3 regions of the Pseudoalteromonas qingdaonensis genome follow, and region 3 is predicted to be linked to each of the others. Evidence: predicted binding sites of a transcription regulator. Region 3 holds the regulator's gene; each other region holds the start of a gene.
What was found. Region 3 encodes sigma-54, which starts transcription at its own class of promoters, with help from an activator protein. Its sites were predicted from a motif close to GTTGGCACGNNNNTNGNNT; they were not measured.
Positions count from the first base shown of each region.

Region 1: WCN91_RS13635 (DUF2726 domain-containing protein) is a predicted target of sigma-54. The motif match lies at 8,495-8,513, and genes of this name have one in related genera.
Region 2: WCN91_RS09575 (YggN family protein) is a predicted target of sigma-54. The motif match lies at 7,417-7,435, and genes of this name have one in related genera.

Region 1 covers NZ_JBCGCU010000018.1:52,913-62,680, forward strand. The annotation lists gene oadA (sodium-extruding oxaloacetate decarboxylase subunit alpha) at 1-1,727, shown strand, start outside; gene WCN91_RS13605 (sodium ion-translocating decarboxylase subunit beta) at 1,736-2,866, shown strand; gene WCN91_RS13610 (hypothetical protein) at 3,158-3,337, shown strand; gene WCN91_RS13615 (peptidoglycan DD-metalloendopeptidase family protein) at 3,403-4,722, opposite strand; gene tyrS (tyrosine--tRNA ligase) at 4,873-6,075, shown strand; gene WCN91_RS13625 (cobalamin biosynthesis protein) at 6,138-7,079, opposite strand; gene mtnN (5'-methylthioadenosine/S-adenosylhomocysteine nucleosidase) at 7,080-7,787, opposite strand; gene WCN91_RS13635 (DUF2726 domain-containing protein) at 7,850-8,455, opposite strand; gene folE2 (GTP cyclohydrolase FolE2) at 8,560-9,483, opposite strand.
Region 2 covers NZ_JBCGCU010000009.1:40,580-50,347, forward strand. The annotation lists gene WCN91_RS09545 (c-type cytochrome) at 114-566, shown strand; gene WCN91_RS09550 (S8 family serine peptidase) at 834-4,211, opposite strand; gene WCN91_RS09555 (cytochrome b/b6 domain-containing protein) at 4,675-5,310, opposite strand; gene WCN91_RS09560 (AzlC family ABC transporter permease) at 5,393-6,112, shown strand; gene WCN91_RS09565 (AzlD domain-containing protein) at 6,109-6,408, shown strand; gene WCN91_RS09570 (PA3496 family putative envelope integrity protein) at 6,494-6,706, opposite strand; gene WCN91_RS09575 (YggN family protein) at 7,473-8,255, shown strand; gene WCN91_RS09580 (aminotransferase-like domain-containing protein) at 8,252-9,721, opposite strand.
Region 3 covers NZ_JBCGCU010000005.1:108,987-118,754, forward strand. The annotation lists gene kdsC (3-deoxy-manno-octulosonate-8-phosphatase KdsC) at 1-515, shown strand, start outside; gene lptC (LPS export ABC transporter periplasmic protein LptC) at 512-1,066, shown strand; gene lptA (lipopolysaccharide transport periplasmic protein LptA) at 1,056-1,586, shown strand; gene lptB (LPS export ABC transporter ATP-binding protein) at 1,583-2,308, shown strand; gene WCN91_RS06375 (RNA polymerase factor sigma-54) at 2,332-3,819, shown strand; gene hpf (ribosome hibernation promoting factor) at 3,845-4,132, shown strand; gene ptsN (PTS IIA-like nitrogen regulatory protein PtsN) at 4,134-4,580, shown strand; gene rapZ (RNase adapter RapZ) at 4,686-5,531, shown strand; gene WCN91_RS06395 (HPr family phosphocarrier protein) at 5,537-5,803, shown strand; gene mgtE (magnesium transporter) at 5,914-7,272, shown strand; partial or broken gene WCN91_RS06405 (VOC family protein) at 7,771-8,186, opposite strand; gene pmbA (metalloprotease PmbA) at 8,321-9,670, opposite strand.

The sequences.
Region 1 (9,768 bases), on a different contig from region 3:
GTTTGGACGATATGTTGCCCATAGCCGCCAAGCTGGATCAGGTGGGATATTGGTCCGTTGAATCCTGGGGGGGCGCCACCTTTGATGCCTGTATTCGTTATCTGGGTGAAGATCCTTGGCTGCGCATTCGCGAGCTTAAAAAGGCGATGCCAAATACCAAGCAGCAAATGCTGCTGCGCGGACAAAACTTGCTGGGTTATCGCCACTATGGCGATGATGTAGTGACCAAGTTTGTGGAGCGTGCGCACGCCAATGGCGTTGATGTGTTCCGTATTTTTGATGCCATGAATGATGTGCGCAACCTGGAAACGGCCATTAAGGCCGCGGTTAATGTGGGCGCTCATGCCCAGGGCACGATTTCCTATACGGTATCCCCTGTGCATACCTTGGATATGTGGTTAACCCAGGCCAAACAACTTGAAGATATGGGCTGTCATTCCATCTGTATTAAGGATATGGCGGGATTATTAAAGCCCTATGATGCCCATGAGTTGATCACCGGATTAAAACAAACCGTGTCCTTGCCCATCGCCATGCAATGTCATGCTACTACGGGCTTAAGCACTGCCACCTATCAAAAGGCCATAGATGCGGGAATTGATATGCTCGATACCGCAGTTTCCAGTATGAGCCAAACCTATGGCCACAGTGCCACCGAAACCATGGTTGCCATAGTTGAAGATACGCCAAGAGATACGGGCTTAGACTTGGGGCTGTTAGAAGAAATTGCTGCCTATTTTCGCGATGTACGTAAAAAATACGCTCAGTTTGAGGGCAGCCTTAAGGGCGTGGATGGCCGCATTCTTTTGGCTCAGGTACCTGGTGGCATGTTGACCAATATGGAAAACCAGCTCAAAGAGCAGGGCGCTGCGGATCGCCTCGATGAGGTACTCAAAGAGATCCCTCAGGTACGTAAAGACCTTGGCTACTTACCCCTTGTTACGCCAACTTCGCAAATTGTCGGTACCCAGGCGGTGTTAAATGTACTTACAGGTGAGCGTTATAAGTCCATCACCAAGGAAACCGCCGGGGTGCTGAAAGGTGAATATGGCGCTACGCCGGCACCTGTGGATAGTCTGCTACAACAGCAGGTGCTTAACGGTGCTGAGGCTATTAGCTGTCGCCCCGCCGATTTAATCGAGGCGGAGCTGGATAAACTGACCGCTGAGCTGGACGAACATGCGCAAACACAGCAGCTGCAGCTTGCCGATGAAGTTATAGACGATGTGCTGACCTATGCCTTATTCCCGCAAATTGGTTTGAAGTTCTTGGCCAACCGTAATAATCCGGATGCATTTGAGCCAGTACCAACTGCTGAGGTAAACCAAGGCACTGTCGCGCCTGCGGCTTCTTCGGTTGTGAAAGCGCCGGCTCAGGGCGGGCCTGAGCGCTACAGCATTAGTGTTGATGGCAAGGCTTATGATGTAGTTGTTGCCCCAGGCGGTGAGCTGGAAAGTGTTCGCGCCATCGCAGGTGAGGGTGAAAATCCGCCACAAAGTGCGGTAATAAGCAGTGGCGAAACCCTGAATGCACCACTGACAGGTAATATCTTCAAGGTGCTGGTTAAGCCGGGACAGCAGGTTAATGAAGGTGATGTGGTTATCATCATGGAAGCGATGAAGATGGAAACCGAAGTGCGCGTTTTACATGGCGGTAAAGTGGCCGAAGTGCTGGTGCGCGAAGGCGACTCGGTAAGCACAGGTGATGCGCTTATCGCGCTGGCCTAGGAGGAGCTATGGAAGCAGTCGTTAATCTTTGGCAGGCCACAGGCATAGCCAACTTTTCCGCCGGCCATTTGATCATGATAGCTGTGGGCTGTTTACTATTGTATTTGGCGATAGCCCGAAACTTTGAGCCCTTGCTTTTGGTGCCCATAGGCTTTGGTGCGTTACTGACTAACATCCCTGTGGCCGGTATGGCCGACCCCAACGGTCTTCTCTATTACGTTTACCATGTAGGGATAGATACCGGGATATTTCCCTTGTTGATCTTTATGGGTGTTGGGGCACTGACCGATTTTAGTGCCCTGATAGCCAATCCGCGCATGTTGCTATTAGGTGCGGCGGCACAATTTGGTATCTTCGCCACCTTGTTTGGCGCCATAGCCCTGAACTATGTGCCCGGCTTTGAATTTACCCTTAAAGATGCCTCGGCTATCGCCATTATAGGTGGCGCCGATGGCCCTACGGCAATATTCCTGGCTTCAAAATTGGCCCCAGATTTACTCGGTGCTATAGCCGTTGCTGCCTATTCCTATATGGCCCTGGTGCCCATTATTCAGCCGCCTATTATGCGGGCGCTAACATCGGAGCAGGAGCGCAAAATAGAAATGCCGCAACTGCGGGCGGTATCGAAGAAGGAAAAAATCATCTTCCCGCTTATGGTGCTGGCGCTTACCGCCATGTTCCTGCCGGCAGCGGCGCCTTTGGTAGGTATGTTCTGTCTGGGCAACCTGATGCGTGAAAGTGGGGTGGTGGATCGTCTCAGCGGCACGGCGCAAAACGAGCTGATCAATATCACTACCATCTTTTTAGGTCTGGGCGTGGGCTCTAAACTGGCGGCGGATAAGTTTTTAACCGTGGAAACCCTGGGCATATTGGCGCTCGGAGCTCTGGCATTTTCCATCGGCACCGCCTCTGGGGTGTATATGGCCAAGGTTTTAAACCGCTTTTCGAAGACACCCATCAATCCCTTGGTTGGCGCTGCGGGCGTGTCTGCCGTGCCCATGGCGGCGCGGGTGGTTAACAAGGTGGGGCTTGAAAATAACCCACATAACTTCTTATTGATGCACGCCATGGGCCCCAATGTTGCCGGTGTGCTTGGTAGTGCGGTGGCCGCGGGTATCTTGCTTGCCCTGGTAGGCTAAAATCGGTTAATTGGCTCTTCCTAGCCATTGCGCACCTTAGTTGTGAACTCACTAAGGTGCGCTTTTTTATGCCAAAGGTCGGGCACAAACTCACTCACTTCCGATGTATTAGGTGATAGCTAATCATTTAATACTGAGATATACAAGGTCGGGCTTTCAGCCCAACAAAGATGCGTATCATCACCCCATTGTCGACGCAAAGCCTCGTCCACAACACAAACCTCAGACAATCAAGGCGTTAACATGCTTGGTATGTTATAAAAGAAGTATTCAATTAAGGAGAAGATAAGCATGAATGCGATTTTGATTATCCTCGCTTTGTTTGTAGCCTTGGCCATCGCCGTGCCTTTATTAGAGCGCTATCAAGAGCAAATGGGGCTCAATAAAATGGTGCGCTTTCGTAAATACATTATCCCCCTGGTAGCTCTGAGCCTGATCTTACAGCTACTCTATTTGGCGTTTAAGCGCTAGCTAGTTTGCAGGCATAAAAAAAGCACCCTAAGGTGCTTTTTCTACATGTATATTTTCTCGGCGTATTACTTGTTATTCATGGCCAGCTGAATTTCGCGATCGCGCTCTAACTGCGCCAACAGGGTATCGGCAATAGGTTTGAACTTGGCTAGCTCACTAGCCGGCAGTGGCTCTGACTTAGGCAGCTTAACAGTTTTCGGGTTACGGTGAACACCGTTAACCAGGAACTCATAGTGCAGGTGAGCGCCGGTAACGCGACCTGTAGCCCCAACCGTACCAATTAATTGACCCTGTTTAACCTTCTCACCTTGCTTAACCTTGCGCTTATGCAGGTGCAGGTACTTGGTGACATAGGTATTGCCGTGCTGGATAAAGACATAGTTACCATTAAAGCGGTTATAGCCAGCCTTAAGTACGCGACCATTGCCTGCGGCAACTACAGGTGTGCCAGTTTTCGCAGCATAATCTATGCCGCGGTGTGGTTTAACTGTTTTCGTTACCGGGTGTAGACGGCGAGGGTTAAAGTTTGAGCTGATATATTTAAAGTTAACCGGGGCGCGTAAGAAGGCTTTTCTCATGCTGCGGCCTTGCGGCGTATAGAAGTTACCATCGCTGTGCCGCACAGCGGCGTAACGCTCGCCTTGGTTAATAAATTCGGCAGCAAGGATCTTGCCTGTACCAATATATTCACCATCCACATGGTGGGTTTCATATATCAAACTGAATTGATCGTCTTTGCGCAGGTCGTTGGCAAAGTCCACATCCCAACCAAAGATGGTGGCAAAATTCATAATTTGTTTTTCGCTCAGACCAGCACTGATCCCCGCGGTCCAAAAGCTACCGTTAATTGAGCCGGAAGCCGACTTGGTTAAGGTTTCAATTTCTTTGGAGTCGATGGCGGTGTCATAACTGCCTTCGTTGTTCAGAGTTACAAACAGGGTATCTGTTTTGCTGAGCACGTATTTTAACTGCTGCAATTCGCCTTGCTCATTTTTTGCAAAGCTAAGCACTTCACCGGGATGAATCTTGGTTAGTTTTTTGGTTTCTTCGTTGGTATTAACGAGTTTGTGCAGAGTTTGTGCGGAAAAGCCGGCGCGCTTAAAGATAACTGCCAGGCTGTCGCCATTTTTTACTTCAAAGTCTTGGTGTTCGTAGCTAGGCAGGGAAAGGGCTTCTTCGGCGGAATTAAGCTCGGCAATTTTTTCTTCATCTTCGAGTTTAACTTGCAGCTCGTAGCGTTTACCTACCTCTAGTGGTTTAGCATCGTTATCCTTTGAAGCCGTAGCTCGTTCCGTAGGTATAAGCATCAGGGTAACTATAGTCACCAAGAAGCCCATAATGAGCATTTTGTGTTTATTGGGGAGCTTGTGTACCACGCTTACCATAACCTACCTTTTTTGCCATAAAGGAAATAAAACTAACCAATGGCTGAGCATATATCTAATGTTGGCAAAATACCAGGGTTTTGTGCATTTAAACCGACGCCAAAGTGCGCTAGAATCGCGCGGTTAGCACATATTTTATCGGAGAAATAAATGACAGACTTGCAGACGGCACTGGCAGAAATTAAACGCGGTGCTGAGGAAATTTTACTCGAAGACGACTTGGTAGAGCGACTTAAGTCGGGGAAAAAACTAAGAATTAAGGCTGGTTTTGATCCAACGGCTCCAGATCTTCACTTAGGCCATACGGTGCTTATCAACAAGATGAAAACCTTCCAGGACTTAGGCCATGAAGTAATCTTTTTGATCGGTGATTTTACCGGCATGATAGGCGATCCAACGGGCAAAAATGTAACCCGTAAGCCTTTAACCCGTGAAGATGTGTTAGCTAACGCCGAAACCTATAAAGAGCAAGTCTTTAAAATCCTCGACCCTGAGAAAACCACCATTGCCTTTAACTCACAATGGATGGAAAACTTAGGTACAGCGGGAATGATCAAACTCGCGGCCAAACAGACCGTAGCACGTATGCTTGAGCGTGATGACTTTAAAAAACGCTATGCTAATGGCCAGGCGATTGCTATTCATGAGTTTTTATATCCTTTGGTGCAAGGATGGGATTCGGTGGCGCTTGAAGCCGATGTTGAGCTAGGTGGTACCGATCAGCGTTTTAACCTGCTAATGGGCCGTGAGCTACAAAAAGATGAAGGTCAAAAGCCGCAAACCGTGCTAATGATGCCATTGCTGGAAGGTACAGATGGCGTCCAAAAAATGTCGAAATCTTTGGGTAACTATATAGGTATCACAGATTCGCCTGAGGACATGTTCGGTAAAATAATGTCAATCTCCGATGATCTAATGTGGCGTTATTACGAATTGTTAAGTGCTTTGAGCCTGGAGCAAGTCGAGGCATTAAAGGCGGATGTTGCCAATGGCACTAACCCGCGTGATATCAAGATTGCCCTGGCCAAGGAAATTATCACCCGTTTCCACGATGAGCAGGCGGCGCAGCAGGCTCATGATGATTTCACTCAGCGTTTTTCTAAAAATGCTTTGCCAGATGATATCGAAGAGCAGACATTGGACTGTGCCGATGCTGAAATGATGATCACGGCCTTGCTTAAAGATGCGAATCTGGTTGCCAGTACATCCGAAGCCATCCGCATGATCAAACAAGGTGCGGTAAAAATCGATGGTGAAACCAAGGTTGATGACAGCAAGCTGATGATAGCCAAAGGCACAACCGCGGTATACCAGGTTGGTAAACGTCGCTTTGCCAAGGTGACTCTGGCCTAATAAAAAAGCCGTAGTGCTACAAAATGACTAAGCCACCTTCAGGGTGGCTTTTTTATGCTTTTTTAAGCCAAGAATAAAAACGAGATGATAATAACCAGCAGCCAAAGCCCATTGATACGCTCAATAATACTTAGTGCTGCCTTGATATCTTCTGCTTCTGGCTGACGATAAAGACCTATGCGCATACGTTCAAATCGCTGCCCTTGATAATAGGCCGGGCCGCCAAGTTGCACTTGCAATAAGGCACTAAACACACTGAGTATCCAGCCGCTGGGACTGTGATAAAAATGCTGTCCGTAATTGCGAATATAGCGCCAGGCTATTGCTCGGTATTTGCTAAATAGTGCCGGTAATAAATAGAGTAAAAGCGCAGGTAATTGGCACAGTGAAAGTAACCACTTACTTGCGAACAGGTAGCGGCTATTGGGTAAGGCATGCGCGCGCATGGCTCGGTGGAGTTGCCATAATAGCGCATAGGCGAAGCTAGCCTGATAGCCAGCCAGACAATATAGCAGCAAGGGGCTGAAATAGTCGTGCAACATGCGCAGTACCAGGATTTCAATATTGGCTTTGGCTATGCCTTGTGTGTTTAGGCGCTCTGCATCGCGATTGGCTAGTTTGCTCAGGAGTGCCTTAGCTAGGGGGTTACGTTCTTGTTGCAGGGCTTGGGCGATACGCTGACTGGTTTGGCGCAGTGGTGTTTCACCCAGACAAAAATACAGAACCAGCGCCGAGAGTAATTCTGGATAGAATACCAATTGGGCAAAAAGGGTCAGCATCAACAGGGGTAACAATACGCACAGGGCTATACTGGATATTGCCGCAAGGCCGAGATAACTGCTGCTATATTCTGGAGAATAAGTGCGGGCAACAAGGTTGCCAAAAGCAAGGCGCAACAGAGTAAAGGGGTGATACCAGGAGGGCAGTGGCAGCCATCGCGCTAAGGCGACGGCTGTCAATAACAGCAATAACTCAAGGTGATTGCTAAACGCCTCCAGCTGCATTTATAGGCTTACGTTGGAAAGCTTGGTTAGCATGGCCATGACCATGGCCGAAGAGTTTTTTGATGCTACCTCAAGGTAGGCTTCAAATGAGTCTGGAGATTCTTTACCGGCAATATCCGACAGCGAGCGGATCACCACAAAAGGGGTGTTAAGCAGATGACAGGCCTGAGCAATGGCCGCACCTTCCATTTCTACCGCCAACATGGTCGGGAATTGGGCTCTAGTTTGCTCGATACGGGCTGGATCACACATAAAGGAGTCACCGGTACAAACCAGTCCAACCAAAGACTGACACTGCGCCAGCTCGGCAATGGATTGCTCCGCTACTTTTATCAGCTCGGGGTGAGAAGTGTAAGCGGCTGGCATTTGTGGTACCTGGCCAAACTCATAACCAAAAGCGGTCACATCCACGTCATGGTGGCGCAGCTCATTGGCAATGGCAACATCGCCTACCGCCAGACGTTGATCAAAGCCACCGGCAGAGCCTGTGTTGATCACACAATCCGGGTGGAATTGTTCGACTAAAATAGTGGTAGCAACGGCCGAGGCAACCTTACCGATACCCGATTGCACCAAGGTCACTTCTTGGTCGTTTAATTGCCCGTGATAGAAGGTGAAGCCACCTTGCTCGAGTACTTCAACGTTACTCATCTGCTCACGTAAAATTGCAATTTCCGGCTCCATAGCGCCGATAATACCTACTTTCATAGCATCTCTAATTTATTGGCAAAAACAGCCCTTAGTATATCAAAGGCTGTATCGATATGGCATTAAATCTCCGCCAGCTGGGTCGAGGTGGTAATTGCTGGACTTTGCATCTGTGCCTTGGTTTGTGATGGCGACAGCACAGCTGGGTGGGCCGATTTTCGGGTGTTGCTAGTCTCACTCTTGCCAAGCTTAAATAAAATAGCGTTGCGCACATCCTCGGCGCGATAGCCGCTTTTTACCTTCATGCGAATATGGGGAATGCCGACGGTTTCCAGGGCGCCGCTGACAAACCAGTCGCGCTGGGCCTTATGTCCACCCTTGTTGGCGTTATTCACTAGATCCACGGCGGCGACTATGGTGAGCTGGTTTTTATCCAGTAGCACATAGTCCAGTTGCTTATTTTTAAGCTTGGTTAGGGCGATGCGCTTGGATTTGTTGGTAAGTCCGGCTTTGCAATCGATAATATCGGCCAGTTTTACCCGGCTGACGATGCGGTAGTTATCGCCCACGGCGCGCTCTAATAAAGAGAGGAAGGCGCTTTCGACCTGAGTATACATTTCCTTTTTACGAACAAAGGGGTAGGGGTTTTCGTTATTATCGGTAAACTTAGAGATCACCACCGAGGCGATAACCACCAGGACGAGAATTGATAACAGCGCGAATTCCATGAGTTACTCCAGAACGAATATTTGACACATAGGTTCTGAAAGCAATAAGCGTGCCTGAACTACCAGGCACCAAGAGCTTATTGAGAGATTTATCCATCTAGCCCTTAAGGCTGATAACCGTCGGCAATGCCTTTGGTGGCAATGGCCACGGCATCATGGGCATGGAGCGACTCATAATGGTTAATACGCAACCAAAAGTCCTGCACATGGGTATCTTGATTCAGGGTCGATTTGATCTTGCGCGCTGCATCTTCACAGAACATCAGATTTTCACCGTTAAGGCGAGCAAATTCCTGCTCGTCTTCACGTTTTACCGCGGTTTGCACTGGTGTTTTCAGGGTGTTTTCTATGGCATCGATCAGGGCCTGGAAGTTAAATGCTGAAACCTGGCTACCCAAGCGCACCTTCACCTCGGCTACCGAGCGTTGCGAATGCGGAGTGGCACTGATCCCTTCACTGCTGCCAAGCCAGGCATGAACATCGGCAAAGTTTAGCTCTTTGGCATCGAAATCGCGCACAAAATTGGCTTGAATAAGCTGTCGTGCCAGAGCCGCCGAGCAAGGGCAGGTTGATGAATAGGTCACTTTAATGCCAACTTCAAACTCCAGTTTGCCTTCATTGATGCGTGCATCTATGGCAATGGGGTAAAACTTCCAGCCGCTGTTATCGCTTAACAGAGCCGGGCGGCGAAGTGGTAAGTCAAAGGCCAGACTGATACGCGCCTGTGAACTGATATCACTGTGCGAGCTGATAAACTTATCCAATGTAGCCTTAATATTCAGCGGCGTTACCGCAGGGGCGCTGGAGAGTTCATCAAGTGCTAAAAACAGTCGCGACATATGAATGCCTTTGGCATTTTTGTCGATCAGGTTAACAAAGGCCTGAGCTTTGGCGTTTACAACCACGGGCGCAAGGCCGTCAGATTCGACCAGCAGCGGCAGCTCAATATCACTCATCCCTACCCATTCCAGTGTTTCTTGAACGGGGGCAGAACTCGTGTTAGCAATATCTGGCATGGCGTTGTGCATGGCCTTCCTCATAGGTAATACTGAAAAGCCCGATATTCTACCTGAAAATTAGCAAATGTGGAGTTTAGCGACGCTATAACTAGCTGTAGATGCAAAAGCGTGTTTCTTGTTAATAGGGTCTGTTGACCTTTGTTGTTTGTTTCTGCAGCAGTTTGTAGTGAATTTATACAAGGCGGCACATGTGTGGTGTAGTTATTCTACATAAACATGTAACAACACAGTAGAAATGCGCTACAAGCGCTGCCCTACGGGTTCATCTAAACGCATCCTGCTCTGTGTTGCTCG
Region 2 (9,768 bases), on a different contig from region 3:
ACTTCTTAACAATGCTAATAGGTCTTTACAGTGAAGATTACGCGTCTAGGCTTGTCTTCACTGCATCCCTTAGGTAAAAAGGGACATAACTTTTATAATAATGGACTAATGGAATGAAACTACACTCTATTATCACTGCAATAGCGCTGGCTGCCAGCTCATCATCAGCCTTAGCAAGCTCAGTTTTTGAAAAACCAGAAGATGCTATCGATTACCGTAAATCGGCATTTTCACTGATCCGCGTACAAATCGGCGATATGGGCGACATGCTTAAAGGCAAGGTACCTTTCGAGGCCGAGCGTTTTGCACAACGTGCTAACAATGCCGCGGCTCTTTCACAAATGCCTTGGGAAGCCTTCGTTGCCGGCACCGACAAGGGTGACACCAGCGCACTACCAGCTATCTGGGAAGACCGCGCTACCTTTGATGCTAAAGCAGATGCCTTTGCAAAATACGCACAAGAGCTAGCAGTAGCAGCACAAAGCGGCGATAAAGAAACTATTATCCCAGCTTTCCAAAACTGGGCGAAAGGCTGTAAAGATTGCCACAAGTCGTTTAAAGACTAAGCGTTAAACGATTTAATAAGCGCCTTTTGCTAACAATTGGCGCGAAAAAAGCTCCCTCTGCTTGTGGGAGCTTTTTTATTTTTTTGTAAGTCGGTGCTTCGCGCCGACAGGGTGATCATACTCATATTTGTCGGGATGGAATCCCGACCTACAGCCGACAGGGTAAGCACGGTGCATATTTGTCGACCTAAAAGGCAAGGTTATTTCACAATTAACAAGCAAAAAAACGGCGCTATCATTAGCGCCGTTTTTTACTCGGATATTAGCTTAGCCGCGACGGCGACGTAGCCATAGTACCGGAGCAACTAGCAGAGTTAACCAACCCCAAGTACCTGAGCTAGAGCTCTTCTTAGGTTCAACCTTAGGCTGTGTTGTCGGCTGCTCAGAAGCCTCGTCGGCTAGGTTATTAACCTTAACAACAACAGTTGCTTCATTTGAGATTTGACCAACTGTGTCGGTAGCAACCACTGTTAGAGTGATTTGCTCAAGACCGCTGTCAAAGTCAAGCTGCTCGGCGTTGGCTACTACCACTTCGCCCTTGCCATTGACAGTCACTGCCGTAGAGCTCGAGTCGGTAACGATAAACTCAGAGATAGCGCCCGCCAGCGGAGCATTACGCATAGCTGAAAGAGTACCAATTACTGTGCCATCTGCGGTATTTTCATCAACGCTGAACTCGGCATCGGCCAAACTTGGCGCCACAGCCATATCTGTGCGTGGTGAAGTCACCACTGCAGCTGAGCCTGAAGCAGACAAGATGGTGAAGTTGGCATCGGCAAATAGGAATTGTGCCGACTCACCAGGAGCCAGGCTTTCAACTTCATTACCCTGCGCATCTACAGCCATTGCCACAATACGAGCCGGAGCAAAGTCATAGCTGCCTTGAGCTGTGTCTACGGCATTGACACCTGAACCATCATAGTAACCTTCACCTACGCGGAAACGCACTGTGGCATCAAGTGTACCCAGCTCCGCAGCGGTTAGGCCATAGTCTTCAAGACAGTTTTGCAGGGTTACATAGTTTGTGCCACTGTCAAAGTACAGGTTATTCAATGAGTAAGTTGGCACAGAGTAGGTAACCGGAATTGGCGGCACACCACTTGCGAATGAGCGGTAGCTTAATGAATGCACACTCGCATCCCATGCACCATCGCTGTCTAAGTCGAAATCGGCGGCAAAGTTACCGATAAAGTTAGAGGTAATAGCCTGGTTCAACACTATGGTAGTAAATACGCCATAGCCCGAATCACAGAAAGTACTTGGTACTTGGAAAGTTTCTACACTACCCGAAACTATATCTAGACGCTCGCTGTCACCAACCGTATCGGTGGCAACATTTTCAATGAACATAGGTGCGAAATCGGTAGCACCTTCATTGGTAATTGTGTATGCCACACCATCATCTGTCTTTTGCGCATCTAATACCGGCTTTGCTGCAGCACGTGGTAGCACATGATAAACCAGGTGCAGGGCATGCTCACCACCCTCATTAAATACCAAGGCTCCGTCTAGCTCAGATTTGGTCAGCAATGGACCAGCTTCATTTTTCCAAGTGTTAGAGAAATCCACGCCCCATTCCGGCAACTTGCTTGGATCTATGGTTACGGTTACATCGAACTCAACAGTTTGACCTGCTGGTACAGTCACTGACGATGGGAATTCCGCCGCGATGGCGCCAGACTCTGCATCATCCGCAAAACGCTGCTGCCAATCCAGATCGTATGTTTTCGCCGTATTTGAGAAGTTCTTCACCTGCACCGTTTTGGTCATGGTGGTTGTTTCTGCCAAACTGTGTAAACCAAATGAAAGCGCCGCTTGACGAGTATCTTTAGCCCAAGCCGCTACCGGTAAGTTGGCCGCCTTTTCAACGTCCACCAGACCCGCACCAATAATACTGATAGGTGCTAGTTCGGCATTTTCGTCCAGCTCTCGTGGTGTCATGGTGACATCCATATTCGCCGCATTCATTAGCGTTGCTTTAAGTTCAAAAGCATTACGCTCAGGCAGAGCTTCTTTAAGAATACTCATGGCGCCAGCTGTGATTGGGCCAGAGAATGAAGTACCGCTAGCGCCGCTTAAACCATCCCCTGTACCAGGGTGTGCAGTCATAATGTTTACACCTGGCGCGGTAATTTCCGGCTTAAGCAAGCCACTTACCGAAGGTCCACGCGAGCTGAAGTCAGCAACAGCGCCGGCTGTGGTCGCCTTCGTTAATTCAACGGCAAAGGCTGCGCCTTCTTTAAGCTGCACACCTGTAGCATAGCTAACCCCCACAGATGGAATGGTAACCGCTTCATCGAAGCCGCCCATAGGCGCTGGGGTACCGTCATCGGTATTGTTAGCAACAATAACAAAGGCCGCACCATTTTCTTGAGCTGCTAATACCTTAAGGGTGAAGGCACAACCGCCACGATCAAGGATCACCGCCTTGCCGGTAAAGTCAACATCATCGGCAAAAGCAACACAGGCAGTCTGGTTCACATCTGGGTAAACAACTTCAATATCATCGCTGTTAAAGCTGCCTACACCTGGGCCAAAGCTGGCGCCCTGGAATACCGCTGCTTCACCAGCTACCGTACCCTTGGCAACGCTCACTTCTTCCGTTGGGTGCGTCATGGCGCCAACAGACAGGGCATGCTCGGTCGTGCTCGGGCCACCAACAATATAAGGAATATCGCTATCGTTACCGGCAGAGATCACCACATTGGTGCCTAATTGAACGGCGCGGTTAATAAATAGACCTACAGCGCTTTCGGCAACATCACCAAAGTCACCACCCAATGACATATTGATCACATCAACTCGGTCTTCAATATCCATGTCTTGGTTAGGATCCATCGCTGCTTCTAGGGCCATAAGCTGAGCAGTACCAGGGCAACCACCCGCACACACGGAATACACGAATAATTCAACATCTGGGGCAATACCGGTTACCGAGTGAGATACATGAGTACCGTGGTTGGTGCCGTTATCGATTGGATCTGGATCCATATTATAAAAATCGTAACCGCCTTTAACTATGCCCTGTGGCCAGGTTACAGAATCATCGGCAATGGCTGCTGCATAAGCCTCAAGCGTACCTTCACCACCAAAGGCTGCATGGGTGTAGTCGATACCCGTATCTAGTACGGCTACACGCACACCCTTACCGCTGGCAAGGCCGTTATCAACCAAAGTCTTGGCTTTAACATAATCGGCGCTGTCTGCTACCGCCAGTTCATAATCATAAACAGGGTATACGGCTTTAACCTCGGTATGCTTTTCCAGCTGACGTACGTCTGTTTCCTGGCCATCAACAACCAGGGCATTAGCAAGCTTAGAGGTGCGGGTAATAACCTTAAGGTTAAGATCCATGCTCTGCATATCGCTCATTACACGTTGTTGCATATCGCTAATGTTGGCGCTTACTGCGGCCTGTTGCGACTTATTAACACCGTAGAGTGATTGACCATTTAATTCGACTAACCAGGCAACCGCATTTTTTTCTTGTTGTTTAAACTCGGCAACTTGGCGCTCTACATTCACCTTATACTGAGAACCCAGAGTTTTTGCTTGTGTGTCTAGCGTGGCACTTACGGCCGGTGCGCTCATTAGCGCGGAAGAGATGCCTAACGCAATGGCGCTGCGGCGAAGATTCTGATTCATAAAAATCCCTGTTTTAATTGTTAGCTTTATTAGGGTCTGTTTATCTTTGCGGTTTACTTTATGTTCAATCTAAACGCATTCTGATCACGACGCTCGTTATGATGCATAGTCATTCTATGTTCATAGCGAGCAACACAGAGCAGGATGCGTTTAGATGAACCCGTAGGGCAGCGCTTGTAGCGCATTTCTACTGTGTTGTTACATGTTTATGTAGAATAACTACACTACACATGTGCCGCCTTGTATAAATTCACTACAAACTGCTGCAGAAACAAACAACAAAGGTCAACAGACCCTACTTATTTATTGCATACGGACAATAAAGCCAAAATAGGGACGTTACAATATGGTAACTATGTAAACAGAAGATAAATATTAAAATGCGGGACATGACCCCGCATTTACTAAGCCCTAGCGGCTATTCAGGTTTTTGTAACTAAATGTAAACAGATGTCATTTGTCGCTATAACAAGCTTTGTAGCGGCTCATAACCCCAAGTTACCAACAGCGCAGCCAATATAACCGTAAACAAGGCAAAAGCAGGCCAACTGGCTTTTAATTGGGCAGAAGCGCTCACTTGTTTATTGCGTCCAGTGATCATAGCGGGCACCAGTTTTTTGCCGCGCAGAGCGTAAACAACAATGGCAACAAGATGCAGGCCGATGGCGATAAGCAACCAATCAAAATTCTGACGGTGCAACGAAGACGCCCATTCAACCCAGTCGTACGACACATATTGCACCAAAGGACCATCAACCATGATGTCATCTGTGGTCATCAAGCCGGTAGCTAACTGCAACAAGATCAAGGCAAAAAATACCAGCACCATATAGCTGCCAGCGGCGTTATGCCCAGGCGTTAAATGCTTGGCCTTCAAAGCCTGCAGCACCGCTTTAGGGCCATGAAATAGCGCCGATAATCGCGCCGTGTCACTGCCCACCAGACCCCAAACCAAGCGCGTAGCCATAAGCGCCAGGGTGATATAACCGAGCACAAAGTGCAGCTCCATGGCTCCTTCCTCGGCGGAGAAATACAGGCCGGCGAAACAACTTACCAAGGCCCAATGAAAAAAACGTATATATCCATCCCAAACTTTCATAACTGCTCCATTTCTTTTGCAATAGCCGCGATTATGCCAAACTCTAGCGTCGGTGCGAAATCAACTTGGTTAATTTTTATCTATGAGCAAGTCTACTCATATAAATCGCGGTACCAAACTGCAGCAAAAAGCCTTTATCAAAGGGCAACTCGATATGATGCCTCTCAACCTGGCGGTGCTGCCCTGGGGGCTATTGTGCGGCTCGTTGGCAATGCAAAATGGCTTTACCTTAATAGAAGCCCAGCTGATGTCTTTATTGGTTTTTGCCGGCTCGGCCCAGTTGGTAGCGATTGAACTTATCGCCAACGACACGCCTTTACTGACCATAGCCATCACCACCTTAATCATCAGTTCTCGACACTTTTTATATGGCCTGGCCATTCGCCAAAAGGTCATTGCTCAGCCCTTAAAATGGCGTTTACCTGTCAGCTTTGTGCTGACCGATGAGCTCTTTGCTTTTTCCCATCACCCTAAGGCCTACCAAACCAAGGTGCGGCTTATTTATGCTCTCAGTGCGGGTTTTAGCTTTTATGTCGCCTGGAATATCTGGACTCTGCTGGGCATAGTCGCGGGACGGTTGCTGCCAGATTTAACCAATCTTGGTCTCGATTTTGCCATTGCCACCACCTTTATCGCCTTGGTGATCCCGGCCATTAAAAACAGGGCGACTCTGGCCTGCGTACTGGCTTCGGGGATAAGCGCTGCAGTGCTCAAGTCCTGGCAAGTAGAATTATGGCTGGTGTTTAGTGCTCTCATCGGCATGAGCTTTGGCTATGTGCTTAGTCGCGGGAGGGTGCAATGATCACCACCATATTACTGATGGCGGCCATTACCTTTGGCAGTCGTTATTTATTTTTACACCGTGCCCTGCCATTTCGGGTCGGTCCTAAAATGCAGCGTTTTTTAAGTTTTAGCGCCCCAGCCGTGCTGACTGCCATCTGGGTGCCCATAGTGGTTTTACCTGACAATCAGTGGCAGTTGAGCTACCAGAATCCGTATTTAGTTGCCGCCCTTGTCGCCATTATTACCGCCTATAAAAGCCATAGCATCTACGCCACCACCTTGCTTTCCATGGTGGTCTTTTTTGCGCTGCGCTAACAAAAAAGGGGCCACAGCCCCTTTAAAGTCTTAAAAAAGTCTCGGCCTAATAACACCAAGACTCTACAGGGCAAAGGCCCATTATTTATTCATTTAAATACTCGTCAAAGTCATCGCTTAAATACTCGTCAAAGTCATCGCTGCCGAGATGCTTTCTCAGCTTACGCTGTTCTAAATAATCATCCAGCTTCTTTTTTACCTTGCGCTTGCGACGGTCGTTTTGATTGCGTCCCATCGCTTCATATTCATCTGCTACAAATTCGTCTTCAAACGCATCATAGGAATATGTTTTACCCACAATACACTCCAATAAATCTAAATCAGTTATCACCGCCCTCAACTTAGGTACGGCGAATTCAGGGCTAGGCGCCTTCGAGTGAATAAATAGCCGCTAAAGCGCAAACTGGAAAGTGAGATTTTTTTATCGTTTCAATAAACATATTTGATTAATAATTATACCGCCTTAATTTGTAAGCTTATTCCACCTTGGATAGCCCGCTGTAATTTTGCTGCAGGTCGGACTTTGCCGCCATGGATGACGGTACTAGGGTAACGCAGGAGCAGTTACCTAGGGTCTGTTGACCTTTGTTGTTCGTTTCTGCAGCAGTTTGTAGTGTATTTATACAAGGCGGCACATGTGTGGTGTAGTTATTCTACATGAACATGTAACAACACAGTAGAAATGCGCTACAAACGCTGCCCTACGGGTTCATCTAAACGCATCCTGCTCTGTGTTACTCGCTATGAACATAGAATGACTATGCATCATACCGAGCGTCGTGATCAGAATGCGTTTAGATTGAACATAAAGTAAACCGCAAAGATAAACAGACCCTAGCAGTCTGACAAAAGAGCAATGCAGGAGCACATTGCCGATAGCCCGACAAATAACAAATGCTTAATCCACGTAAAAGTTAATTTCACTAAAAGTTAGTAAAAGGCACTAAACACGGCATTAGCAGCACAATACTGAAAACATTAAACCTATGATATTTATCAACTTTATTATTTGGCATCGAAATTGTATTGGTCATAGCGTCAACAGAATAACAGGAATGATCACCATGAAAACCAGCACGCTAGCCATTATCTCTGCCCTTAGTATTTCTGGCACCGCCATCGCCGGAGACGCCAATTCGCTTTCGTTTGGCTCTGAGCAATGCAACATTGAATTTAAAAACGATGTACGCATCGAACCGCAGCGCTTACAGATCACTAATGCCAATAACCAGCATCTGGTGTACAGCTCAGGTCTACTTGAGGTTGATGGTCAGCCCGTTGAGTTAAACGCCGAGCAGCAACAGGCCTTGGATGATTACACAGATAAGGTACGCACCTATATGCCCGAAGTGGCTCAAATAGCCCTGGATGGCGTTAAGATCGCCGGCGTTGCCCTTGAAGAAGTCGGCGCCGCATTCGGCATCAGTCACAATGAGGCACTAAGCGATATAGTCGAAAACATCGGCGTTAATATTGAGCAAACCTTCTACCAGGACGGTGCCTTTGTAATGGGCAAGCAAAGCTTTGAACAATTAGGCAATGATATTGAAAGCCAGTTTGATGAAGACTTTGAACAAGCCGTAGAGCAGGCCATGGTGCAGTCTATCGGCAGTATCTTTATCGCCCTGGGCTCTGAACTACTGGGTTCGGGCGGCGATATGGATGAATTTGAGCTGCGTATGGAGCGCCTTGGTGAGCAGGTCGAGCAAAGAGTTGAGGTGCAAGCCTCGCAAATAGAGCAACGCGCGGATGCACTCTGCCATTCATTTAGCGAGTTGGCGCAACAAGAAGCTCAGTTGCTGAGCATGATCCTCGAGTTGAAAGAGTATCAGCTGCTAAGTAACTAAGCCTTTGGCGTAGCCTTCACCTTCCCTTTTTGCACTTGCAGGCAGAGCGCCCCTAAGCGGGCCACTGCCTTTTCTACTTCCTCGCTCCATTGCACACCAAAACTTAATCGTAAACACTGACGATATTTGTCGGTGGCGCTAAAAATAGCTCCCGGAGTAATACTGATCCCCGCCTCCAACGCCAGATGGAACAAGGCAACAACATCATACTGCGAGGGCAGTTGCAGCCACAATACACAGCCTCCCTGCGGGTTGGTCATTCGCGTTCCAGGCGGAAAATGCCGCTGTACCAAGGCCCGCATCCGCTCTTTATTGAGCGCCAGACGCTGGCGCATCACACGCAAATTTTTATCGTAATCGCCGCTATTCATAAATTCGTACAGGGTCCACTGATTCATCAGTGACGACGCGCAGCTCATGGCGCGCTTTAAACGCCGCGCCTGAGGCGCAAACTTGCCGGCTATCATCCAGCCCACGCGATAGCTTGGCGCCGCGGTTTTTGACAGCGACGAGCAGGTGATCACCTTGCCCTGGGTGGAATAATACTGGGCTGGTTTAGCGCCATCGGGCTCGTAGGCAAGCTCACCATACACATCATCCTCAATTAGCACTGCACCTTGCTCTTCCACTAAGTGCACCAGCTGTCGGCGTCGCTCCTCAGGCATTTTCGAGCCCAAGGGATTGCTAATACTGGTGGAAAAGATGAAGGCCTTAATATCATGCTCGGCAAACGCCTGTTGCAGATCTTCGATACATACCCCTTGTTGTGGGCACATGGGGATTTCAAGCACCTTGAGCCCCAAACTTTCCAGCATTTCAATAATGCCAAAGTAACAGGGCGACTCTATGGCGACTATATCCCCCGCCTGAGTCACGCACTGCACCGCTATATGCAGGGCTTCCTGGGCGCCATTGGTAATGATCAGCTCATCACTGTTAACGCCGATGGCAAAATCCAGGTAACGATTAATGATCTGCTTTTTTAGTGCCGCAAAACCATCCAAAGGGCCATAATTAATGGCCTGATGCCCGGCCACATTCATCACTCGCCGCATGGTTCGGCTCAGCACCTTATCGGTGGGGTTTACCGCCACTGGGTTAGCTATCCCCAAGGGCAGCACGGTGGCGCGATGCAAACTGTCAAAGACCTGTTCAATCAGGGCCTGCTTGTTGACCGCCACTGGCTGGCGCGCCAGTTGAATACTGCGAGGCTGATGACACTGATCTGAGCCGGCGTTTAGGTAAAAGCCGGACTTTTCTCTGGCACTGATCACCCCCTGACGCTCAAGCTCTTGATAAGCCTGCTGAACGGTGGGAATGCTAATGGACAACTTTTGCGCCATAGCACGCAAAGAAGGCAGCTTTTCACCCGCACCCAAGGTGCCTTGTGACTGCATATCTTTAATCAAGTCAACAACTTGCTGATATAGGTAGATATTACCCTGCTTATTAACAATGCGAGACATAGCGAATCTGTATAGGTATAAAATGGCGTTTTCTGTTTATGTACAGT
Region 3 (9,768 bases):
ATGCCTGGCAAAGAGCTCAGGCGGTAAAATTACTTATCTGCGATATCGACGGCGTGTTTTCCGACGGTCGTATCTATTTGGGCAATCAGGGGGAAGAACTCAAAGCTTTCAACACCAAAGACGGCTTTGGCATTAAGGCTTTATTGAATAGCGGCACCCAAGTTGCGGTGATCACCGGCCGCCAGTCACAAATAGTGCAAACCCGCATGGAAAGCCTGGGCGTCCCTTATATTTATCAAGGCCGAGAGCATAAGCTCGACGCCTACGGCGAACTCAAGCAAACCCTTAATCTGAGTGATGAGCAGATTGCCTATATAGGTGATGATGGCCCGGATTTACCGGTAATGGAAAAGGTAGGTTTTGCCGTGGCCGTTAATGACGCCCATCCTTTGGTGAAACGTATTGCCCATTACACCACAATGCTGCCAGGCGGCTTTGGGGCAGTGCGTGAACTAACTGACCTGCTGATATTGGCCAAGGGCGGCAGCCTGGGCACTGAGGGTACCAGCTCATGAATATGGCGCGGGTGCTGATATCCATCGTTTTTATTGCGCTTATGGCCTGGCTATGGGCACCCTATTATATGCAATCGGAAAAAACGGTAACAAGCAGCAGCGATACCATTTCTATCCCGGATTATATTGCCACCGGACTTAGACAAAGCAGCTATAACGATCAGGGGGCGTTAAGCCACACAGTTTATGCTGAGCATATGGAACTCTTCGACGAGCTGGGTTTTACCCACTTCAAGAAGCCGGTATTTACTCTCTATAACGAAGGTGAACGCTGGCGTGTAACCGCCGATGAAGCGACACTCTACAATAACAATATTTTGATCTTGGAAAGCAACGTCATCGCCACCAATTTAATACCAGGGGCAATGATCGAAAAGGTCCAAGCAGCAGCTATCCAAATAGACATTGGTGCCCAACGTATGGAATCGGAGCAAAGTGTTGAGCTCAGGGGGCCAGATCTCCTGATCACAGGTCAGGGCTTGAAAGCGGATATCAATACAGAGATAGTGGAACTAATAAAACATACGCGAACGGTATATTATGACCAGTAAATTCAAAGCATTAATCATAGGTTTGGGGTTCGGAATTGGGGCTGTAAATGCCTGGGCGGAACAACCGAGCACGGTGACGGAAGTACAGATCGACGCCGATAAACAGCAGGCGCTGATCAAAGAAAATATCACCATTTTTGATAAAAATGTACACATTGTTCATGGTCAACGAGAAATCAAGGCGGATCGCCTTGAGGCCCACCGTCGCCCTGAGTTAGGTGATAACAAGCAGTTGCTGATTGCCACCGGCAACCCAGCCATCTACAGCGAAACCATGGAAGATGGTACGCAAATCACCGCTTCTGCCAAGGAAATCCGCTACGATGTAGCTACGCAAATGCTGCAGATTTCCGGCACTGCAAAAATAGCCATGGCCGATCAACAGATAATCGCCGAGACAATCAGCTATGATATAAACAAGCAGCTGATCAGTGCCGAAAAAGATAAAGATTCGAGCACTCGCGTAAGAACCACGCTCACACCGCAAAATGATGAGCAAGAAGAGAAGGAACAACCATGACCACGCTGAAGGCGCAAAAGCTGGCAAAAAGCTATAAGGGCCGTGAAGTGGTCAAGGATGTGGGCCTGGAAGTCAAAGCTGGCAGCATAGTCGGCCTGCTTGGCCCTAACGGCGCCGGTAAAACCACCACCTTCTATATGATCGTTGGCCTGGTGCCAAGCGACAAAGGGGTGATCAGCATAGACGAACAGGATATCACCCTGCTGCCCATGCATTCTCGCGCCCGTTTAGGCATAGGTTATTTGCCGCAAGAGTCTTCGATTTTCCGTAAATTGACCGTTTATCAGAACCTGATGGCCATTTTGGAAACCCGTAAGGATCTGGATAAAAGCGGCCGCGAGCGCGAGCTTGAAGGCCTGCTGGACGAGTTTAATATTCAGCATATTCGCGACTCCTTAGGCATGGCGCTTTCCGGCGGCGAACGTCGTCGCGTGGAAATTGCTCGCGCCTTAGCCGCTAACCCGAAATTTATTCTGCTCGACGAACCTTTTGCTGGTGTTGACCCTATTTCGGTGCTAGATATTAAGAAAATCATTGAACACCTCCGCAACCGTGGCATCGGCGTCCTTATCACCGACCACAATGTGCGCGAAACATTAGATGTATGTGAAACTGCCTATATCGTCTCCCATGGCGAGCTAATCGCATCAGGAACTCCCCAACAGGTATTAGCAGATCAAACCGTACGCGATGTATATTTAGGTGAGCAGTTTAGACTTTAATTACAAAAGGATTGTTAGAGTACATGAGGCAATCATTACAGCTGCGCCTAGGCCAGCAATTAACAATGACCCCCCAATTGCAGCAGGCTATCCGCCTGTTGCAGCTCAGTACTTTGGATCTCCAACAAGAAATTCAAGAAGCACTTGATGCCAACCCCTTGCTCGAAATCGAAGAAGAGCATTACGGCGATAACGACCTGCCGCGCGATAAAAACTCGGCGGCTGACAGTGATAGTGACACCCAAAACAGCACAAGCAATCAGGACGAAGTTGAAAGCGGCGATGCCCTCAACAATGACTCGATCAGCGATGATCTGCCCATGGATGTATCCTGGGACGAGTATATCAGTGCCGCACCGGTCGCTTCATCTGGGCCCATGCCAGATGATGAGTCTATTTATCAAGGCGAAACCACGGAAACCCTGCACGACTACCTGATGTGGCAATTACGCCTCACCCCTTTTAGCGCCATAGATGAAGCCATTGCCACCGCGATTATCGAAGCCATCGACGACAACGGCTTACTTACCGTTAGCACCGAGGACTTGCTCGACAGCATCAACCATGATGAGCTGGAAGAAGAGATTGAACTCGACGAAATAGAGGCCGTGCTTAAGCGAGTTCAAATGTTTGATCCTATAGGTATTGGCGCTCGCTCACTACAAGAGGGCTTGTTGATCCAGCTCAATCAATTTTCATCTCAAACCCCTTGGCTTAACGAGACGAAAGAGGTAGTTTGTAACTATATTGATTTGCTTGGTAACCGTGACTACCGCACCTTAATGAAAAAGACTAAGCTTAAAGAAGCGCAGTTAAAAGAGGTGATGACACTGATACACAGCCTGAATCCCAAGCCCGCCGCGACCATAGTACGCGAAGAGTCGGAGTATGTGATCCCGGATGTATCGGTGAAGAAGGTCAAGGGTCGCTGGAAGGTGGAATTAAACCCCGATAGCATGCCGAAGATACGTGTGAACGATCACTACGCATCCCTGGGTCGCAACTGCAAATCACAAAGTGACAGCCAATTTATTCGCTCTCACTTGCAAGAGGCAAAATGGTTTATAAAGAGCCTGGAGCAACGCAATGACACCTTACTTAAAGTAACTAATTGCATTGTGCAGCAACAACAGGCATTCTTTGAACATGGCGAAGAAGCAATGAAGCCAATGGTCCTTAACGACGTTGCAGAAATGGTGGAAATGCACGAGTCGACTATCTCTCGTGTTACCACACAAAAATACATGCACACGCCACGTGGGATCTTTGAGTTAAAGTACTTTTTCTCCAGCCATGTGAATACCGAGAATGGAGGTGAATGCTCATCCACAGCGATTAGAGCATTGATCAAAAAGCTAGTAGCCGCGGAAAATCCTGTAAAACCGTTAAGCGATAGCAAGATTACCGACATACTAGCAGAGCAAGGAATCAAAGTGGCTCGACGGACGATTGCAAAATATCGTGAATCGTTGGCCATACCACCGTCAAATCAACGTAAAAGCTTGATATAGACGTTAGACAAGAAGGAAAATGCTTATGCAATTAAATCTTACCGGTCGTCATGTAGAAATCACAGACTCTCTTCGCAACTATGTAAATAGTAAATTTGCCAAATTAGAGCGTCACTTTGACCACATTAATAATGTGCATGTTATTCTCGATATCGAGAAATTGAACCAAAAAGCAGAAGCAACTCTTCATGTAAACGGCGGCGAACTGTTTGCCACCGCAGAGCATCAGGATATGTACGCGGCGATCGATGGCTTAATTGACAAATTAGACCGCCAGGTAATCAAACATAAAGAGAAATTGTCTCGTCATTAAAATGAGCTTAGATTTACTTTTTTCCAAGGACTGCAGCAAGGCTGCGGTCCTTTTTAATAGCAAAAAAAGAATGTTGGAATACCTCTCTCAGGTAGCACACCAACATATCCCCCACCTCAGTGAGCAAGCCATACTGGACTCCCTTCTGGCTCGTGAAAAGCTTGGCAGCACTGGCATAGGAAAAGGGGTGGCTATTCCACACGGTCGCCTTGAAGGCATAGAGAACACCCTAGCCATTATTGTCACCAGTCGTGAAGCAATCAATTTTGACGCCATCGACAATCGCCCCGTGGATATTTTTGTGGCGCTGCTTGTACCAGGCGATCAATGCGAACAACATCTCAAGACCTTGGCGAAAATTGCTGATAAACTTAAAGATAAACAATTATGTAAGCAGCTAAGATCGGTCACCAGCGACCAGGAACTGTACCAGTTAATGGTTGTATAAGGCGCGACACGGAAAGTTCGGCTGAATGTACGGCTGAAAAGCCCGATTGATAAGTTCGAGTGTTTAACTTTAATGCCAGCATCTGGCTCGGCAAGGAGTGGATAAGTGGATTTAATTATTGTCAGTGGGCGCTCCGGTTCGGGTAAATCCGTCGCCCTGCATGTACTTGAAGATCTCGGCTACTACTGTGTCGATAATATCCCAGTCAACCTATTGCCCTCCCTAGTGCGCAGCGTGTCCGACAATTACGATAAAATTGCCGTCAGTATCGACGTTCGCAACCTTCCTAAAGAAGAACAAGAATTCAGCGATTTACTCGGTTACCTACCAGAGTTTTCACAACCGACACTCTTTTACCTAGACAGTGACGAGCAGACCCTGATCAAACGTTTCTCGGAAACCCGGCGCCTGCACCCCTTGTCGATGCAAAACCTGCCCCTGGACTTGGCCATACGCGAAGAAAAAAAACTACTGGATGTATTGATCACTCATGCCAACTTTATCATAGACACCAGTGAGTTAAGTGTGCACCAGTTGGCCGAGACGATACGTGAAAAGGTATTGGGTAAAAAAGACAAGCAACTGCTTATTACCTTCGAGTCTTTTGGTTTTAAACACGGCATACCAAAAAATGCCGACTATGTATTCGATGCCCGCTTTTTACCTAACCCACATTGGGAGCCGGAGCTTAAGCCCTTAACCGGCCTCGACCAACCGGTCAAAGACTATCTTGCCAGTCAAGGCATAGTACAAAAATTTACCTGGCAAATTCAAACCTTTATGCAAACCTGGTTGCCACACTTAGAGCGCAATAATCGCAGCTATCTGACCATAGCCATAGGCTGCACCGGTGGTCAGCACCGCTCCGTGTATCTGGCGCAAACTCTGGGCGAGCGCTTTATGGACACCCACCCTAACGTGAAAATTCGCCACCGCGAGCAGGAGGGTTAGACTTGATGGAAGCCACCTTTGTTATTCAAAACAAGCTGGGGTTGCACGCCCGTGCCGCCTCACAGCTGGCACAATTGGCAATGAACTTTGATGCTAAGATCACCCTGTACCAGGGGGAGAAAAGCGCCGAGGCCGACAGCGTCCTCGCCTTACTCTTGCTCGAAAGCGGCCAAGGTAAAGAAGTCAAAGTGGTGTGCGAGGGCAGCGACGAAGAAGGTGCGCTCGCCGCCATTGGGAAGTTAATCGCAGAAAAGTTTCACGAACAAGAATAACCCCTCATTTACCTTTGGTATCTTAGTCTGAGTTAAGGTAAACTTACTAAGCGCTTGTAAGTGCTCGCTTATCAGTGCGTTTCTTCCATTTTTATCGACAAGGGATGCCTATGCCTGAAGCCTATGAACAAGAAAATCCGCTGCAACCACTTCAAGAGATCACTGAAGCACTCAATAGCGGCCAATTTGTTCATGTACGTCGGCTTCTAGCAAAAACAGCGCCCTGCGACACCGCCCTTTTACTCGAATCATCGCCGCATAAAACCCGCTCCAAGCTTTGGGCCTTAGTCGATCCCGACGTTCAGGGTGACGTACTCGAAGAGCTGTCTGAAGACGTACGTCTTAGCATTATTGCGCGCATGGAGCCGGAGCATATTGCCGCGGCGACCGAGGACATGGACGACGATGATCTCGGTGAAGTACTACGAAGCCTGCCGGAGCCCGTTTATAAAGACGTAATCGAGGCGATGGACAGCCAAGATAGAGACAGGGCAACCACGGCGCTGTCTTATCAGGAGCGCTCGGCCGGGGCCTTGATGAACACGGATACCGTGACCATTCGCCCCGACGTTTCCATCGATGTCGTATTGCGTTACCTGCGCCTAAAAGGCGAGCTGCCCGAGGGCACGGATGAGCTCTATGTGGTCGATAAAGACAACTGCTTTTTGGGCTCATTGCCACTGACCGCCTTGCTAACCAATATGCCTGACGCCATAGTGCGTGAGGTAATGGACGAAGAATGCGAAGTCATTCCCATTAGCATGGACGAGTCAGAAGTAGCACAGCTGTTCGAACGTCATAACTGGATCTCAGCCCCAGTAGTGGATGATCAGGCCCATCTGCTCGGTCGTATCACCATTGATGATATCGTTGACGTTATCCGTGAAAGTGCCGAGCACAGCATGTTAAGCCTGGCCGGTCTTGACGATGAAGAAGATACCTTTGCGCCGGTTGTGAAAAGTACCAAGCGACGCTCGATCTGGCTGGGTGTAAACCTGCTTACCGCCATGTTGGCAGCCTTTGTTGCCAGCTTTTTCGAAACCACCCTGGGTATTTTACCCTTCTTAGCCGTACTTAATGGCATAGTGCCGTCCATGGGTGGCGTTGCCGGCTCGCAAACTCTGACCTTGGTTATTCGTGGACTGGCATTAGGCCATATCAATGAGACCAACCAAAAGTTCCTACTGACCAAGGAGCTGGCCATCGGTGCCTTGAACGGCGTACTGTGGGCGATACTTATAGGCAGCGCCATTGCCCTGTGGAAATGGGATCTCACCATAGGCCTGGTGATCGCCTTTGCCATGTTTATGAACCTATTGGCCGCCGGTATCGCCGGTGCAGTGATCCCATTAGTGTTAAAACGCATGGATATAGACCCGGCCCTGGCCGGCAATGTAGTTCTTACCACGGTCACAGATATAGTCGGTATCTTCGCCTTCCTCGGCACCGCTACCTGGTTCTTGATCTAGCCGCTCGGCCTTTACCGCCATGCTTGTAAGTCGGTCTTTGCCGCCATGGATGGCGGTAGTAGAGCAATGCAGGAGCATATTGCCGAAAAAGGCCGACGAAAGGGGAATCGTCTGGCACCATGTCGGCGCAGAGCACCAACCCCCACAGAAAAAGCTGGACTAAAAGTAAACACCAGTGTATCAGCCTGATCCCCTTACATTGTACCCGAAACGCGTTACGAGAAGCGTAATCGCCAGCACGACGCTGGCGAAAACATGCTCGGGACATGGCTGAAAGCGGAAATACAGGAGTGAACAATTTCACTCCTGCCGCTTGAAGGCGACGAGCTCTGCGAGGAGGGGGACCGCACTGTGCATGTGGGTTACCTTCATTTCTCGTAACGCGCTGAGGAAAAAGTGCAATGTTGGGGCGCCTTGGGGTTCTTAGGGGTGGTTGGCGTAAACCACCCCTAAGGTGCCGTCGTCACCACGACAAGTTCTAAATATGAAAAGGCACAGTCAAAATTCATTATTACGCAGCTCAGGAATATCCGTCAGGTATTGCACAAACTCCACCTCAAAACCCGCAGGGTCGATAAAATAGACATTGCGACGATAGGGATTATCTATCCCATCTTTAGCTATAGCGAACCCCGCATGCTGCAAGGCTCTATCACCCCATCGATATCCTGAGTGACATAGGCGAAATGCGCCAAGCCGGGTTGATGTCCTTCCAAGTCACGATTTTCACCCTCGCCGTTATCGTTCAGGGCAATGTAGTGGTAGTCATCGCCAAAGTGCAGCCAATTGCGCGGTTTACCGGACCAGGTACCTTCGCCCTTGCTGCGTACCTGCCAGTGCGGGAAGGCGGCGCGATAAAAACGCAGCGAATCATTGATATCCGTGACCACTAAATTCACATGCTCTAAGTGCATCACTCTCTCCTAATTTAGTTTTCATTTTTTAATTTAGGAAAGACTTTAAAACCTCAACTTAAGTTAAGGTAAAGCACAAAATGAAAAAAAGCGCCCATCAGGCGCTTTGCAATTATTTGCTACAGCAACGAGGATTACTCGCCGGCTATCTGCATTTGCTCAATCAACACTGAGCCGGTAAGCACACCACCGCGCGGGTCGATGTCACCACCTATGCCGACTATGCCCTTAAACATGTCTTTCAGGTTACCGGCTATGGTAATTTCACTCACCGGATACTGAATTTCACCATTTTCAACCCAGAAACCAGCGGCACCGCGGGAGTAATCACCTGTCACTGTATTAACACCTTGGCCCATCAGCTCGGTCACCAATAAACCACGACCCATCTGCTTCAGTAGCGCCTTTAAATCCTGGTGCGTTTGTTCCACCAGCCAGTTATGAATGCCACCGGCGTGACCTGTTGCCGTCATGCCCATTTTGCGCGCCGCATAGCTGGCCAGAAGATAGGTTTTTAGCTCACCGCTGTGAATAATTTCACGGTCCTGAGTTTTTACCCCTTCCGAATCAAAGGGTGACGAGGCAAAGCCTTTAAGCAAGTGCGGGCGCTCACTAATATTAACTATATCGCTGAACACCTTAGTATTTAGGCTATCAAGCAAGAAGCTGGATTTGCGATACAGGGCGCCACCACCAATGGCTCCTACCAGGTGGCCAAACAAGGAGTTAGCGACATCGGCACGGAAAATCACCGGTACCTTCATGGTGCCCAGCTTTTGGCTATTTAATCGCGCCAGGGTTTCGCTGGCCGCTTCCAGGCCCACTTCGCTGGCCGCCTTTAAACCGCCTTGCTCACGGGCTATGGTGTAGGCCGAGTCGCGTTGCATTTGCTCCCCTTCCTGACCTATCACCATGGTGCTGATGCTATGACGGGTGCGCGGGAAACCGGCCAGCATGCCATGACTGTTACCATATACGCGCAGACCTTGGTGGCTGCTAAAGCTGGCGCCATCGGAATTCACTATGCGCGGGTCGAAGTTTAGCGCCGCGTGCTCCGCTTCCTGACAAATTTCAATACCTTGCTCCGGCGTTACCTGCCAAGGATGGTAAAGATCCAGATCCGGCGGGCTCATTTCCAACAACTCAGCATCGGCCAAGCCATTACAAGGGTCTTCCGAAGTGTATTTGGCAATTTCAATGGCTTTTTCCACCACAGAACGCAAGGCTTGTGGACTGAGGTCAGCGGTTGATGCCGAACCTTTTTTGTTGCCCACATAAACACTGACACCTAAGCCACCATCTTGGTTAAATTCGATGGTCTCGACTTCGCCCAAACGGGTGCTCACCGACAAGCCGCTAGTGCTCGACATGGCTGCTTCGGCCGCCGTAGCACCGAGCTTTTTGGCCTGCTCTAAGACTTCACTGACGGCATCTTTTACTTCGTCGATTTGCTGGTAAATCGCCGCAGATTCGTTTTCTTGCATAATTCGTTTCGCTCTTGAATCTAATGACCCTAGCCTACCACAAAGCCTCACACTAATTTAGCGTCAGTTACGCTTTGTTGTTTGTTTCTGCATTGCAG